DNA from 3 places in the Parabacteroides sp. CAG:2 genome. Region 1 is predicted to be linked to each of the others. Evidence: riboswitches for the same ligand, from Rfam matches in the RefSeq annotation. Region 1 holds a riboswitch; each other region holds the start of a gene.
The links. Region 1 has a riboswitch for thiamine pyrophosphate ahead of QVP94_RS10450 (TonB-dependent receptor). Riboswitches for the same ligand answer to the same signal wherever they lie in the genome.
Positions count from the first base shown of each region.

Region 2: linked by a shared signal. The riboswitch ahead of QVP94_RS08780 (sulfide-dependent adenosine diphosphate thiazole synthase) and the one ahead of QVP94_RS10450 (TonB-dependent receptor) in region 1 are both predicted to bind thiamine pyrophosphate.
Region 3: linked by a shared signal. The riboswitch ahead of thiD (bifunctional hydroxymethylpyrimidine kinase/phosphomethylpyrimidine kinase) and the one ahead of QVP94_RS10450 (TonB-dependent receptor) in region 1 are both predicted to bind thiamine pyrophosphate.

Region 1 is NZ_FR885301.1:16,504-21,916, reverse strand. It holds partial or broken gene infB (translation initiation factor IF-2) at 1-805, opposite strand, end outside; gene nusA (transcription termination factor NusA) at 826-2,091, opposite strand; gene rimP (ribosome assembly cofactor RimP) at 2,096-2,563, opposite strand; TPP riboswitch at 2,801-2,911, shown strand; gene QVP94_RS10450 (TonB-dependent receptor) at 2,954-5,152, shown strand; gene pnuC (nicotinamide riboside transporter PnuC) at 5,173-5,413, shown strand, end outside.
Region 2 is NZ_FR885289.1:12,448-17,860, forward strand. It holds gene QVP94_RS08765 (efflux RND transporter periplasmic adaptor subunit) at 1-1,142, opposite strand, end outside; gene QVP94_RS08770 (DUF6769 family protein) at 1,221-1,625, opposite strand; gene QVP94_RS08775 (hypothetical protein) at 1,696-2,115, shown strand; gene QVP94_RS08780 (sulfide-dependent adenosine diphosphate thiazole synthase) at 2,172-2,942, opposite strand; TPP riboswitch at 3,005-3,101, opposite strand; gene QVP94_RS08785 (IbrB-like domain-containing protein) at 3,192-3,716, opposite strand; gene QVP94_RS08790 (DUF3440 domain-containing protein) at 3,700-5,001, opposite strand; gene QVP94_RS08795 (hypothetical protein) at 4,998-5,402, opposite strand.
Region 3 is NZ_FR885305.1:81,177-86,589, forward strand. It holds gene cbiD (cobalt-precorrin-5B (C(1))-methyltransferase CbiD) at 1-378, shown strand, start outside; gene QVP94_RS11720 (BamA/TamA family outer membrane protein) at 531-1,760, shown strand; TPP riboswitch at 1,864-1,961, shown strand; gene thiD (bifunctional hydroxymethylpyrimidine kinase/phosphomethylpyrimidine kinase) at 1,956-2,804, shown strand; gene QVP94_RS11730 (thiamine phosphate synthase) at 2,797-3,393, shown strand; gene QVP94_RS11735 (thiamine phosphate synthase) at 3,384-4,112, shown strand; gene thiC (phosphomethylpyrimidine synthase ThiC) at 4,124-5,413, shown strand, end outside.

The sequences.
Region 1 (5,413 bases):
TCTTATGAGGAGCGCCCGGACCGTTGCTATTATTACCCGGCCGATTGTTATTAAACTTTTGCTTCTCATCACGCTCTTTCCGCTTCTCCTCCTTCGTTTTCTTTTTCGGACGAGTCGATTGGTTAAGCGCATCCAAGTCAATCTTACCGGTTACCTTGATCTTTGACTCCAATTTAACCGAGTTCAAACGGAAAAGATTATCATCCTTTTCCTCGGTCTTCTCTACTTCCTGTTCCGGTTTCACACTTTCCACCTTAGGTTCCGCAACAACCGGTTGCTTCTCTACGGTTTTTTCTTTTTCCACTTCCACTACTATAACTTTTTCTTCTTTTTTCTCCGTGGGAGCCTGCGCAGGCTGCGCGGGTTTAACAGGAGCTTGAGCAGCGGGAGCGGCAGGCGCTTCCTTCACTTTCGGCTCTTCCTTTACCTTAGGCTCTTCTTTCACCTTAGGCTCCTCTTTAGCCTTCGGCTCTTCCTGCTGTTTTTTATGTTGTCCACCATCCAAATCAATATGACCCTTCATTACGATCTTAGGTCTGAATTCTTCCGGTATCACTGTCTTTATTTCCGCGGTCTTCTCTTCTTTCACAGAAGGAACCTCTTTCCGCATACGATCCGCCGCAAAATTACGATCTTTCTCTGGCAGATCCTTTCCAAACTCTTTTACGAGCAAAGCATACTGTTCATCACTGATCCTCGTGTTGGGATTATCCTCAACCGAGAACCCATTCCGGTGCAGGAACTCAACCACCGTGTTGATTCCCACGTTCAATTTTCTCTGTACTTGAATTAATTTTATAGGCATATCTAACTTTGTCGTAATACTTATTCGTTACCTTCATCTTCAAATTCCGCAGATAAGATAGCTAAAAGATCGTCCACGGTCTGTTCTTCCAGATCGGCACGTTCAATAATCTCATTGCGGTCCATAGCAAGGACACTCTTCGCCGTATAGCATCCTATATTCTTCAGTGCGTCGATCACCCAGCTGTCGATCTCGTCGGAGAACTCATCCAAGTAGATATCCTCCTCGTCCGCTCCTTCGATATCACGGAATACGTCAATCGTATACTCAGTCAACATACAAGCCAACTTAATATTCAGACCGCCCTTACCGATCGCTAAAGAAACCTCCTCCGGACGTAGATAAACCTCAGCTTTCTTTTCCTCCTCATTCACACGGATAGAAGAGATCTTAGCCGGGCTTAAGGCACGCTGGATAAACAAAGAGAGATTTGAGGTGTAATTAATCACATCAATGTTCTCGTTTCTCAACTCGCGAACGATTCCGTGGATACGAGAGCCTTTCATACCTACGCAAGCGCCTACCGGATCAATACGGTCATCGTATGACTCGACAGCCACCTTGGCACGCTCTCCCGGGATGCGGGCGATCGCCTTGATCGTAATCAAGCCGTCATTAATCTCCGGAACCTCCAACTCAAACAACCGTTGCAAGAAGACCTTATCCGTACGGGAAAGAAGGATCTTCGGGTTGTTATTATAGTTATCCACACGTTGAACGATCGCACGTACGGTCTCTCCCTTACGATAGAAATCGGTCGGGATTTGCTCGGATTTCGGCAGTAGCAACTCATTACCATCGTCATCCAGCAACAGGATTTCTTTCTTCCACACCTGATAAACCTCAGCGGCGATGATGTGGCCGATTTTATCCTTATACTTAGCGTACAAGCTGTCTTTCTGCAATTCAAGTATCTTTGAAGCCAAAGTTTGGCGCAAGTTTAAGATCGCACGGCGTCCGAAGTCTGCGAAATGCACCTCGTCGGTCACTTCCTCGCCCACCTCACAGTCGGCATCGATTTTACGGGCCTCCGTCAACGTAAGCTGCAAGTTCTCATCCTCCAATTCATCATCAGCCACAACCGTACGGTTTCTCCATATCTCGAAATCACCTTTCTCAGGGTTGATAATCACGTCATAGTTCTCATCCGTGCCAAACATCTTGGCGATCACGTTACGGAACGAATCTTCCAAAACGCTAATCATCGTATCTTTATCGATATTCTTCAACTCCTTGAACTCCGCAAGGGTGTCAATCATACTGATTGTTTCCTCTTTCTTGGCCATAATCTTACTTGAATCTTATTAAGTATTTTGTATATTTTATTTCATCAAATGTATACGACTCATCCTCCACCACAGTCACCTTCCGCTTAGCGCCTTCCGGTTTCACCTTCTTCTCGACAGAGACAACCACACCGTTCTCGTCGGCAGATTTCAACACACCGGTCAGCTTCGAGCCGTTTTTCAACAGCATCTCCACCTCGTTTCCGATGTTCTTGACGTATTGGCGAAGTACCTTGAAAGGAGAAGTAATGCCGGCGGAGCCAACCTCCAGCTCATAATCCTCGACGTCACGATCCAGATGCTCCTCCAAATACCGGCTCAACTCGGCGCAATCATCAATGCTTACCGCTTCATCGTTATCAATTTCAACGACTATCAGGTTTCCCGGTTTAATCACCACGTCTACTAAATAATTGCTTGAAGAGGCTAGTTTTTCCTCTATTAATTGGCTTACCACTTTCTTTTCTATCATACACATATCTGTTAAGAACAAAAGAAGGGGACTACCCGCCCCCTCCTCAACTTCACTTAATCGCCCGCAAATATACAAAAAATCAATGAGTTCTCAAAATATCCTCATCTTTTTACAGAAAAAATTAATACGACACAAACCGGATTACTATCCATAGTAATCAGAATTAATATCTATAGAAATCCGATTTACTATTGACAGTAATATTTATTAACACTTTTATGCCTATCTTTGCTGCCGAATACGAAGGGGTGCTCGCAAAATCCTTCACGAAAGGAGCGGGCTGAGATCATACCCATAGAACCTGTACAGGTAATGCTGTCGTAGGGATTCATGCTTCTCCGATCCTTTCTATTCATCTATTTAGTTTTAAAGCAAAAAGATGAAAAGATGAAAAATGTATTGGTTATCTTGGCCGGCTCCTTACTGGCTACAACCGTCAAGGCACAAATGCCCAGTCCGGTCGACTCCTTGAAAATCTCAAAAGACGTATCTTTGGATGAAGTAGTTATTACCGCTACCAAAGTCGGGAAAGAAACCCCGGTAGCTTATAGCGACATCTCCAAACAAGAGCTAAGCAGCCGGAACAACGGGCAAGGTATCCCATTCCTTATCTCCCAATCCCCGTCTGTTATCATGACCTCGGATGCCGGAACAGGTATAGGTTACTCCGGTTTTCGTATCCGGGGTACAGACGCGAACCGTATCAATATCACGATCAATGGCGTACCGGTTAATGACTCCGAGTCTCATACCGTATTCTGGGCTAATATGGCCGATATAGCCTCCTCGGTAGAATCGATCCAGATCCAACGAGGTGCCGGAACCTCTACGAACGGAGCCGCGGCTTTTGGCGCTACGGTCGCCATGCAGACCGAGAAACCGTCCTTAAAGCCTTACGGCGAATATTCCGTATCAGCAGGTTCTTTCGGTACGCTGAAGCATACGGTAAAAGGCGGTACCGGATTACTTTACGATCATTTCGCTTTCGACGTCCGCTACTCCAATATCCGTAGCGACGGCTTTATCGATCGTGCCTCCGCCCGTATGAGCTCTTACTATGCCTCCGCCGCTTTCTATGCCGATAATACATTGATTAAATTCCAAGCCTTCGGGAACAGCGAGAAGACCTATCAAGCATGGAACGGTGTTCCGTCTTATTTACTTGACACAGATCGTAGCTATAATCCATGCGGAGAATATGAGGAAGATGGAGTGAAGAAGTTTTATAACAATCAGACGGATAATTATTGGCAACACAACTACCATTTAATGGCCAGCCAGCGTATCGGAGATTTCTGGAATATGAACCTGACCCTTCATTACACCGATGGTAACGGATATTACGAGGATTATAAATCGAAAGCCAAATTCAGCAGTTATAAACTACCGGAATATATCGATCCGGAGGGTAATACCGTAAAAAAGACGGACCTTGTGCGCCGTAAATGGCTCGACAATTATTTCTATGGAGCCGTTTATAGCGCGAACTATCAACATGACAACACCCGCCTTACGCTGGGAACCGCCGTCAACAACTACGTAGGCGACCATTTTGGCCGGGTAATGTGGACCAAAAGCGCAAACGTCTTGCCACAACCGGATTACGAATATTACCGCAATACCGGTAAGAAATTAGACTACAACGCATACGCAAAATTGACCCAACGTCTTTCCCCTCTTTTCACCGGCTATCTGGACTTACAATACCGTGGGATCCATTACACCATTAAGGGAAACGATGACAAAGCCGAGGAAGAGCTGGACATTCATAAGAACTGGAACTTCTTCAACCCGAAAGCCGGTATAAACTTCCATAACAACGGCCATAACGCATTCGTCTCTTTCTCCGTCGCAAACCGGGAACCGAACCGTGACAATTTCACGGAGGCAGGCCCCGAAGAACGTCCTACCCACGAGACCTTATATGATTACGAGGCCGGTTATAGTTTTGGTAACAACCGTTTCCGGGTTGGAGCCAATCTCTATTTCATGGATTACAACAACCAATTGATCCTGACCGGCAAGATCAGCGAGATCGGTGAGGCCCTCACTTCCAATATAAAGGATAGCTACCGAATGGGCATCGAGCTTACCGGAGGTGTACAAATCACCTCTTGGCTGAATTGGAACGCGAACGTAACCCTCAGCCAAAATAAAATCAAGCATTTCGTGGAATACGTGGATAACTGGGATACCGGAGTACAAGAGATCAACGATCTAGGTACAACGAATATCGCTTTCTCCCCAGACCTAATCGCAAACAGCATGTTCGATTTCGCTTACAAAGGATTTATCGCTAGTTTCAACTCGCAAGTAGTAGGCCGCCAATACATAGACAATTCAAGCAGCAAGGATCGTTCCATCGATCCCTACTTTATCAATAGCCTACGTATCGGTTACGCCTTCCAGCCTAAGTTCATGAAAGAAATAACCCTAGACGTGACTATCAACAACCTCTTCAACGAGAAGTACGAGACCAACGCATGGGTATACTCTTATATCGAAAACGACACACGTAAAAAGGATGACGGTTATTTCACCCAAGCCGGCACGAACGCCATGGCCAGGATCACCTTCAAATTCTAACTTAATTTTCAATTACTAAAATGGTTTGGCTAGAATACTTCGGAGTAATAACCGGTCTACTCTATCTCTTTCTAGAGATTAAACAACATAAGGCCATGTGGGTGGTGGGATTCCTCACCTCCCTCGTGTATGTATTTGTCTTCCTGTCCGCTAAGATCTATGCGGACATGGGATTGCAAACCTATTACGTAGGAATCAGCATATACGGTTTCTATCAATGGACCCGGAAGAAACATGAGATACACACGGAAAACGACAGTC
Region 2 (5,413 bases), on a different contig from region 1:
GCGCCACGGGTCACGACCTCATCGCCCGGTTTCAATCCGGAAAGGATCTGTACCTCCGAGCCGTTATTCGCTCCCAGCGTCACCCATTGCTTCTTATAGCCTTCCTCATCCAGACGGATAAATACCGAATAAATGCCCTGCTCCTCGATAAGGGCGGAGACAGGCACGCTCAAGACATTCTCCATCGGCTTTGTCAACAAAAAGATCTCCACGAAAGAACCGGGGATAACCGCTCCTTTATTATCGAACTCGAAAGTCACCGGTACATAGAAAGAGTTCATATCGGAAGCCTTTCCATACGATAACAACCGTCCACGCAAATCAGACAATTTATAGAGAGCGTTATCATACGGAGTCATGAAATTAGCGGTTTGGATCATGGGAAGATCGTTGTAATACCTCTCAGACACGTCCGCACGCAATACCAAACGATTGTTTTGCGAGATCGTAGCCAAAGGCTGACCTACGGATACATAATCACCCTCTTTCACTTGGATGTTCTTCAAGTAACCGTTCAAGGGAGAGACTACAGACACGCCTTTCGCCGTCTGTTTTCCCGCTATCGCCTCATAAGCGACCTTGGCGTTCTCGTAATTCAAGCGGGCCTGCTCGAAATCCTTGGCGGATACGATCTTATCGCCTACCAAGGCTTGCATACGCTCGTATTCCTTTTTCGCCGTCTCATAAGCGAATTTAGCCTTTGCCGCCACGTCTCCATCAGAGAGGGCGTTGGAAGCGATACTCAACACGGCCTGTCCCTTGCGTACCGCCGTACCATCCACGAATGGCAAGCTACCAAACGAGATCACGCCGGGGACGGTAGCGACGATCACGGACTCCTCCCCTTGCGCCGCCATTACTCGTCCGCTCGTCTTAATCACATCCGTGAAAGGAGCGGGATTAACCGTTACAGTCTGCAAACCAACGGCCTCGGCTAAAGCCTTCTTAAAGACAATCTCGCCGGGATGGGTACCACCGGCCTCATGCTCATGGTCATGGCCTTCGTGTTCATGTCCCTCATGATCATGATCGTGAGCCTCTAATTCATGATTATGCTCATCGTGTCCGGCTTGCGACGCATTTCCCGCACAACCGGCAAACAGGTAAGCGCACATCGCACCTACCAAATATATTTTCTTCATTGTGTAAAAAATCTTGATATCGTTAATAATAAATAGATAGGGGCAAGTCTATCCTCACCCGCTCTCACAAACGAGGTATCAAGACATAGGAGGGGCACGAAGTCCCGAGGCACTCACTATCCAAGCGTCGTGCAGCGACTCAATGTAGGGGGCGTTCTCGTGATCAAGGAGCTGTCCGCAAAACGCCGGTTCAGGTGGATAAATGTAATCAAATAAGACGAGTAACGGCATCAGATGTATATCCACATCTCCATCCATAAAATGAAAAATATGCGTACTGAAATAGGCCAAGTTATGCCCGTCGCAACCGCAATCATGCGTATCTGTGCTTTTATCGCCATGCGCTTGCTCCGCGGTCAAGGATTGATAACAAGGCATCCCGTCCCGGTGATGATGGTGAGGGATAACCACAGAAAGCAACGCCAAGATGCCGGCCATCAGCACCACGTATTGTACAATCCTCTGTTTCATTTTCTCACGCATGGCACAAAGATAAGGATATTTTTCCGTTTTTTACATGAATGTTGTAAGTTTGCGGTAAATAAAAAGATAGATGAAGTTTGGAGTAAATAAAAAGGTATTATTATATACCGCCGGTTGCGTATGGATTTTCGCCGGTATCAATATCTTACGCATCGGTATCGTCACATGGTTAAACGATACCCATTATTGGTTATTCAAGATCGGGGAAGCGACCATCGTTTTCTTGCTTTTCTTCAATTTGGTCTTTAAACGGCTTTTCTATAAACATTCCGAACGGATCTCCCGGAAAAACGGGAAACATTGCCCGTTCTCTTTCTTCGACGTGAAAGGTTGGATTATCATGATCTTCATGATCGCTTTCGGGGTCACGATCCGCGCGTTCCATTTACTGCCGAATTCTTTCATTTCCGTATTCTATACGGGATTATCCACGGCGTTGATCATAACGGGATTCTTATTCTTGAGACAAGGAAAAACCGTTGGGAATTGAGAATTGAAAATTAAAGATACAACAATCTATAATTTTCAATTCTCAATTCTCAATTTTCAATTCCCAAGTTTTTCGCAGATCAACTCAGCAGCCTTCTTGCCGCTCATCAGCATGCCTCCAAAGATCGGTCCCATACGGAAGCTACCGCTTACGCCGTTAGCGGCCATACCGGAAACGAATAATCCCGGGTAGATCTCCTTCGTGTTCTCCACCGTTGTCTGCTCACCCAGCTCCACATTCAAGGAACGCTCGCCGATCACGCCTCCGGTCGGTGTATTCAATTGGATATCATTCTTACGGGCTACCACACGGGCAATCTCGCAATCATGCCCCGTACCTTCCAAGACAGCCTTTGCCATGATCGTCAACGGATCCACGTGCATCCCCTCACGGATTACCGGAGCCCAGTTCACTACCACACCGGCTACGGCATCGTTATGAAACACCACGTCCTCTACCGAATAGCAGTTAAAGATCGTAGCGCCCGCCTTCGTCGCCTGATAAATCAAAGCGGAAGTGGTATGTACCGAATCCATGATATACGTGCCGTTAGCACCCTCCTTATAGCTTACGCCCAATTCCTTGATAATCGGCATAGCCTCTTCCTGCACCACGATATCGTTGAACATCATAGCGCCGCCCCACATACCTCCACCGGGAGCCAGCTTACGATCAAACAACGCCACCTTCTTACCGGCTTTCGCCAAGAAATAAGCGGCCACGATACCGGAAGGTCCCCCTCCCACGATCGCTACATCCACAGACAAGTTGCTCTTCAACTTCTCGAAGTAAGAGTCAATGATTCCACTTGAAACAATCTGTTCCATCTTAATAACTAATTAAAGTTTAAACATCAGGGAGCACATAGAGGTAACGCCCCCTTTATTTCCTAGTTCTACCTTATTTTCCCTTCGCCGGCATTACCCGGATCAGGTTCGATGGGTATAATCTCAGCCCGTATGACTCGGGCACCCCTATGTGAAAAGTCGGGGGCAAATGTACAAAAAATTAGTATATATGTACTCAACAGAGCCATAAAAGGCAAAAAACGCTCAGCCAAACAAAATGTAAGAAGCTTAATCTTCTTCCGACCAGTCATCAGACCAACCGAATTCTTTATCCCGGAATAATTCAGCTAATCCCGAAATCTGCTTGAACCGAAGTAACTCATTTTTATCCATTCCAATATTACGCATGATCCACTTATCAGACATCCCAGATTTGACCAACTCCGTAACAATCTCCGTCATAAGTTCCAAGTTGTGCATCCCTCGAGCCCTGTTATGGCGAATGGTTGAAGCCATTCGGTTTGAAATATCTTTCTCAATCACCGTTACAGGCAACATTCCTTTCTCACGATCATAAATCCTTTGAGATTGCTTCATAACCAGATAACGATGATAACCATCTACTATCTCATATAAATCATCCTCTTCAAGATAATAACAGACGCAAGGCATCGTATAGCCATCCTCCCAAATGGAAAGTTCCAATAATCGCATTTCCGGTGGTGCCATGATATTAGGGTTATAGCTGTTGGCTACAATTTTTTCTATAGGGACAGCCCTAACACCATATGCCGGACTAACAAAGTTTCCCATGCTTATAAAAATTATATTTGTCCATTACTTCTTTTCTCATATCCCTCTCTCGTTTTGTCTGGGAAAAACCCATATACTTACATGTATGATCGTTTTTCAAAATACAAACACACATACGTTTGTAAGTAGGGATTTCTTTAAACTCGGGTATATTGATATCATCGATATACTCCATCCGTACCGGTTTCTTATCCGTATGGTAAGCGGTACATTCTTCCACAATGATAGGAATATTAGCCGCCCGTAACTTAGCGATAGTCTCCTCACTGAGGCATCCTCCTTTTTCTCTCCAGAATTTACGGCTGACTCTTAACTTATTCAAATAGTTCTCACGAGTTTCTTCGGGTAAAGTATTTAGGAGAAAATACATATATTTCTCCCAAGAGAACCCGGCTGGGCACTTGATAGCCCTCCATCCCATAGCGGAGGTATTCCCATATATACCGGCAAAGCCAACACCGTTTACACGTCCAACCATCCGCCCCCACATGTCGGGATCGACAACTTTGTAAATGAACAGTGTGGATATCGCTTGGGATATGAATGGGCTCGCCACACGTTGCCGGGACAAAGGCACCCCTGCTTGATAATACAAATCATACAAATGATTATATGTCCAACCGAACTTTCCGTTCGCTATCCAGATATCCTGAGTTTTCCAATCATAAATAGGATATGCGTTATATATAGAATAATTCATTCTGCGAGTCCATTTATAATTAGCTAGTTTTCTGTAATTCTTATCACTATGTATGGCCCGCCACCTATTAAAACTCTCTTGGGTACGGATACCAACAAGGCAACATATACGCCGGCCCATTTTCCGTTGATACAACCAAAAAGGGAACATATTCTGAAAATCATAATCCCACATGTCCTCCTTGAAAAAGTCAAAGTCTTTCGCCCGGAGACATGAATGGGGCATCTCTCGAACCCAGATATCCCGGTACTCCTCGCTCCAAGGTCTCCAATATTGTTGAAACATAGATGTACATGTCTGGACTTTAAAAGGAACACAACAATGATAAATATCAAGGATATCGGAATTAGCGGCATAAACCTTTTCCACATATTCGGTCGTCTGGCTGTATTGAACCTCATAATCCATATGAAATACACCTAGTTTTCGTCCCGGAGCGTATCTACGAATATAATCTACACACAAATTCAACAGTACACCGCTATCCTTTCCGCCGGAAAAAGAGACGTATACGTAATCGAAATAATCAAAAATGATCTTCAATCTTTTCTCTGTCGCCTCGTACACATCCATTCTTCGCATCATGACTCTACCTCCGGTAAATAATGCATTTTATCATAATTTTTCCACTCAACACATGTCTGGAACTTTTTTTGTGAGAACACTTTTACATGACGTTTATGCACAACAGCCATAAGTGAAGCTTGAGATGAATAATCCTTTATGACTTCTTCAAGAAGTTCACTCAATACCGAAGGATCATCACCACTCACGAAATAATTGTCTATAGAGTAATAGAGATGTCCTTTTTTTACAGGCATAAAACCAACAACAGCTGTTTCATGAAAGGCTATATACCAAACGTGGCTACGAGATGTTTTAAAAGGGTAATTGTTATTTTGTCGCAAAATGGCTGGATTCATGACCAAAGGTGCGACAAGTTCATATAACAATTTGTCCGTTCCCTGCAATGTCATAATTTTCATGGTCTGCACTT
Region 3 (5,413 bases), on a different contig from region 1:
TACGGGAACTTTATAGGAGAGACGCTAAAGATCGCTGCCGATTTAGGTTTCAAGCAGGTTATCTTAGGTATCATGATCGGCAAGGCGGTGAAACTTGCGGAAGGTTTCCTGGATACACACAGCAAAAAAGTCGTCATGAACAAAGGCTTCCTTCAAGATGTAGCGAAAGAAGCGAAATGCGAGGAGGCGACCGTAGATGCAATCAATCGGATTACGTTGGCCCGTGAATTATGGGAGCTTCTTGCGGAAAAAGAACAAAATCGTTTCTTCCCATTACTTTTACAAAAATGTAAATCGTATTGCGCTCCCATCCTTCCCGACGGCGAACTAACCTTGCTGTTAATATCCGAAGAGGGCAAGGTCTTATACCAATCTTAGCTGTAGAGACGCAGCACGCACGCTACGTCTCTACAACCCCCAGACTGTAATAGCATTTCTTTTTAGCTGTTTATTCTTTTTTATTAGGGATTCTTTAAGAATACATATTAGGAGGATTTCGTACTTTTGCCCTCTAAATATTGATTAAAATAATGTTTAGATATCTTTTAATTTATATGGCCTGCCTTCTATTCGCCTTTTCCGTAAAGGCGCAAGGTATTTCCAATGACACGATTCCGAAAGAAGTGCTGATGCTGGACGGTAAGCCTATGACCGAAAAGCAAATACAACGTTATCATAAACAATTACATAAAGACTCCATACGGGCCAACAAAAGGATCTGGTGGTCTATCCTTGGCGGACCGTCTTACACGCCGGAAGCCTCCTTTGGCGTAGGTGGCGCGGTTTTGGCTAGCTTTCGCTTAAACAAGAATGATACGATATCCCAGCGATCGTTTATCCCTGCGGGATTTAACATCACCTTAAACGGGACGTTCGTTTTTGCCGGTGCCGGTACCTTATTCTTCAACGAGAATCGCTTCCGTATTTATATCAGTTACGGTTATCGGAACGAACCTTCGCATTATTTCGGGAAAGGCTATGAGACGATCGAGCAAATCGAGAAAAGCGATTCGACAACGAAATTCCATAAGAGTTCTATCCAACTATATCCCCGTTTCGTATGGGAAGTTAGGCCTCATTTATATACGGGTCCTCTTTTTGATATTAATTTCAGCAAATCAGATGATATCAACCCGGTGATGGCCGAAGATCCTTATTTCAATAAGTTCAAACGAGATTATGTCAATATCGGTGTCGGCGGCTTGATTCAATACGATACACGAAATGACGTGGCGACCCCAAGTTCCGGTATGTTACTAAGCGCGATCGCTAAAGTGTATGGAAAGTATTTAGGCGGTGCATATAATTATGAGATGTTCGAGTTAGAATACCGCCAATTCCAGCAAGTATTTCGTCCTCGTAGCACCTTGGCATGGATCGCCAAGACACAAATCGGTGTGGGAAACGTTCCTTTTACGGAGCTTCCTTCGTTTGGCTCTCCTTTCGATCTTCGCGGATACTATTGGGGCAAGTACCGTGACAAGACCATGGCGTATGGGATTCTGGAGTATCGTCATATGTTCGGCAGCGTGGAGAAATATAAGAGCGGTAATTTCTGGGCGAAGTGTGGTTTTGTTGGCTGGGTCGGCACGGGTACGATCGGAAACGCTCCTATCGTAGACTGGAATAAATGGAAGTTCAACTATGGCGTAGGCTTACGTATCCAAATGCAACCCGGCAAGAACTTCCGCCTAGACGTAGGCAAAGACCCGAACCAAAAAGGGATGGCGGTTTATATGAATATGACGGAAGCCTTCTAAAACCAGAAGGCTCCCGTCTACGATTTATGGAAGTATAACCTTGCGTTAAAATTATCGTTTAAAAGCCGGAAATATCTTAATATCGATTTTTTTCACTAAGTTTGCGCCGTCGAAGGGGTGCCATACTATATGGGCTGAGATCATACCCTTACTACTTGATGCGGGTAATGCCGCCGTAAGAAAAACGAATGTTAGATGGATAAAAATGAAATGTACCGTTATCCGGTAGCTTTAACGATCGCGGGCTCTGATAGTGGCGGTGGTGCCGGAATACAAGCGGATATTAAGACTTTTTCCTCGCTGGGGGTTTTTGGAGCCTCGGCGATAACGGCTATAACCGCTCAAAACACACAGGGAGTGCGAGGGATCCAAGCGATCTCTCCCGAGATTTTGAGAGAACAAATCGAAGCTATTCTTGAGGATTTCATCGTAGATGCCGTAAAAATAGGGATGCTACATAACAAGGATGCCGTAAAGGTCGTATCTGAAACTTTATCTTCCTTCCAACAGACTTCTATCATTTTAGATCCAGTGATGATATCCACGAGCGGAAGTAAATTATTGGAGGATGACGCCATCCGAACCATCATTGATGAGTTGTTCCCTAAAGCGACACTGCTTACTCCGAATATTCCCGAGACGGAATATCTTTCCGGTATAAAAATCAATAACGAGGCGGATATCTTATGTGCCGCCCGGAAATTGCAGGAAAAAGGATGTAACGCTATATTGATCAAAGGGGGGCATATTCCCGGAGTAGAAACGGTGGATCGGTTATTTATCAATGAGAATAATCCGATTTGTCTGGCCTCGCCAACAGTGGAGACCTTCAATACCCATGGAACAGGCTGTACGCTATCGTCCGCCATCGCCGCTTATATGGCACTCGGCCATTCATTGGTGGAAGCCGTACGATTAGCCAAGGAATATATGAATAACGCGCTCGTTCACGGGGCGAATGTATGCATGGGAAAAGGGCACGGACCTGTAAACCACTTCTTCTCACCCTCTGCCCTTCATAAAATCCGATGGAATCATGAATAAGCTGGTCGTAATTACTACACCTTATTTTTTCGCGGATGAAGCTTCTTTGATCGAACTTCTATTCGCAGAAGGAATGTCTCGTTTACATCTACGTAAACCGGATTGTAAACGTGATGAATTGGAGGGCTTATTGGATAAGATCTCTCCGGCTTATTACGACAGGATCGTTCTTCATGATTGGTTTACCTTGGCAGAAGAAAGGGCTTTAGGAGGAGTCCATTTGAACAAGAGGAACCCGGAAGCTCCACCTTTATATAAAGGTAGTATAAGTCGTTCTTGCCATAGTCTGGAAGAGATTATCGAGTATAAACCGGTATGCGACTATGTGTTCCTTAGCCCGATCTTTCAGAGTATATCCAAAGAAGGATATGGTAGCGGATTCTCCTTAGATGGATTGCGAAACGCGAAGGGCATCATCGATGATAAGGTGATTGCCTTGGGAGGAATCTGCCCGCGGACAATAACGAAATTAAAAGATATCCCCTTCGGCGGTGTCGCCGTTCTCGGGGCCCTTTGGGGAAACGATCCCTCCCTTCTTGTTGCGGATCAACTCATAAAACAATTCAAACGATTACAAGTATGGCCTTAAATTATTATTTCGGATATGATGAGAATGGAAGAGTCGGTCGGAGAACAACCGGATTACGCCCCCCTTTTGGTGGAAACAATCGCTTGATGTTTATAACGCATCGTACGCCTAAATATACGGAATGCGACGAGGTAAGCATGGCAATCCAAGGAGGGTGCTCATGGATACAGTTGCGCATGAAGGATGGGATTTATGAGGATACCGTACGTACATGTGCCACTATCTGCGCGGAAGAATGTGAGCGAATCGTGGATTTCTGCGTAAACGATGATCTGGAGGCTGCCGTGACATGTGGCGCTACGGCTTGTCATCTGGGTAAGAATGATATGCCCTTGGATATCGCTTGGGAAGTACTGAGAGACAAGTTAGATTCCAATGCCATCTTCTATATCGGGGCTACGGCGAATACTTTTGAGGATATCCGGCTGGCCGTAGAACGAGGCGCCTCGTATATCGGACTAGGGCCGTATCGCTTTACGGGTACCAAGAAGAATTTGAGTCCCATCTTAGGCTTGGATGGTTATCGTAAAATAATCGCTCAATGCAAGGAGGCTGGCATCGATATTCCTATCTTTGCGATAGGTGGTATTACGCTGGAAGACGTAGGCCCTTTGATGGAGACGGGTATAACCGGAATCGCTGTTTCGGGCGCGATTATCAATGCCCCCGATCCCGTGGAGGAAACCCGCCGGTTTATAGAGGAAATCAATAAGTACTAAACTAAATACATATGGCTACTAAAAAGAATATGCGTATTTCCTATCCGTCCTCGGAAAAGATTTATGTCCCGGGCGAGATCAATAAGATCAAGGTTGGTATGCGTAAGATTAAATTGTTGGACACGGTAACCTTGGATGAGCATGGAGAACGAATCTTCAAGAAGAACAATCCGGTAATCGTTTACGATACGAGCGGCCCGTATTCCGACCCCAAGATATCGATTGATATCGCTAAAGGACTTCCTCGTATACGTGAGGAGTGGTACGGTAAGCGTAAGGATGTGGTTCAATTGCCGGAATTGACTTCCGCTTATGGTCGTGAGCGATTGGCGGACGCGACTCTGGATTCCCTGCGTTTCCCCAAGCGATACTTGCCTTTCCGGGCTAAAGAGGGTAAGAATATCACCCAGATGTATTATGCGAAGAAGCGCATTATCACTCCGGAAATGGAGTACGTGGCGATTCGTGAGAACCAGCAAATCGAGGCTTTGGGACTGAAGTCGTATATCACGCCGGAGTTCGTCCGCAAGGAAATCGCCGCCGGTCGCGCGATCATCCCGGCGAATATCAATCACCCGGAAGCCGAGCCGATGATTATCGGTAAGAAGTTCTTGGTAAAGATCAATACCAATATCGGTAACTCCGCTCTTTCCTCCGGTATCGACGAGGAGATCGAGAAGGCGATATGGAGTTGTAAATGGGGCGGCGACACGTTGATGGATCTCTCTACCGGCGATCATATCCATGAGACGCGCGAGTGGATTATCCGTAACTGTCCGGTTCCGATGGGTACGGTTCCTATTTATCAAGCCTTGGAGAAGGTGAATGGCAAGGTAGAGGATCTTTCTTGGGAGATCTATCGGGATACGTTGGTCGAGCAGGCGGAACAGGGCGTGGATTATTTCACGATCCACGCAGGTTTGTTGCGCAAGCATGTGGAGCTGACGGCGACTCGCCTGACGGGGATCGTATCCAGAGGCGGATCGATCATGGCCAAATGGATGCAGCTTCATGACGAGGAAAACTTCCTGTACACGCATTTCGCCGAGATCTGCGAGATACTGAAGGCATACGACGTGGCGGTCTCTATCGGAGACGGGCTTCGTCCCGGTTCTATCTATGACGCGAACGACGCAGCACAATTCGCCGAGCTTCACACGATGGGAGAACTGACGAAAATAGCTTGGGAGCAGTTCGTGCAAGTGATTATCGAAGGCCCGGGCCATGTTCCCATGAATAAGATCCATGAGAATATGAAGGAACAACAGTATGCCTGCCATGGAGCGCCGTTCTATACGCTG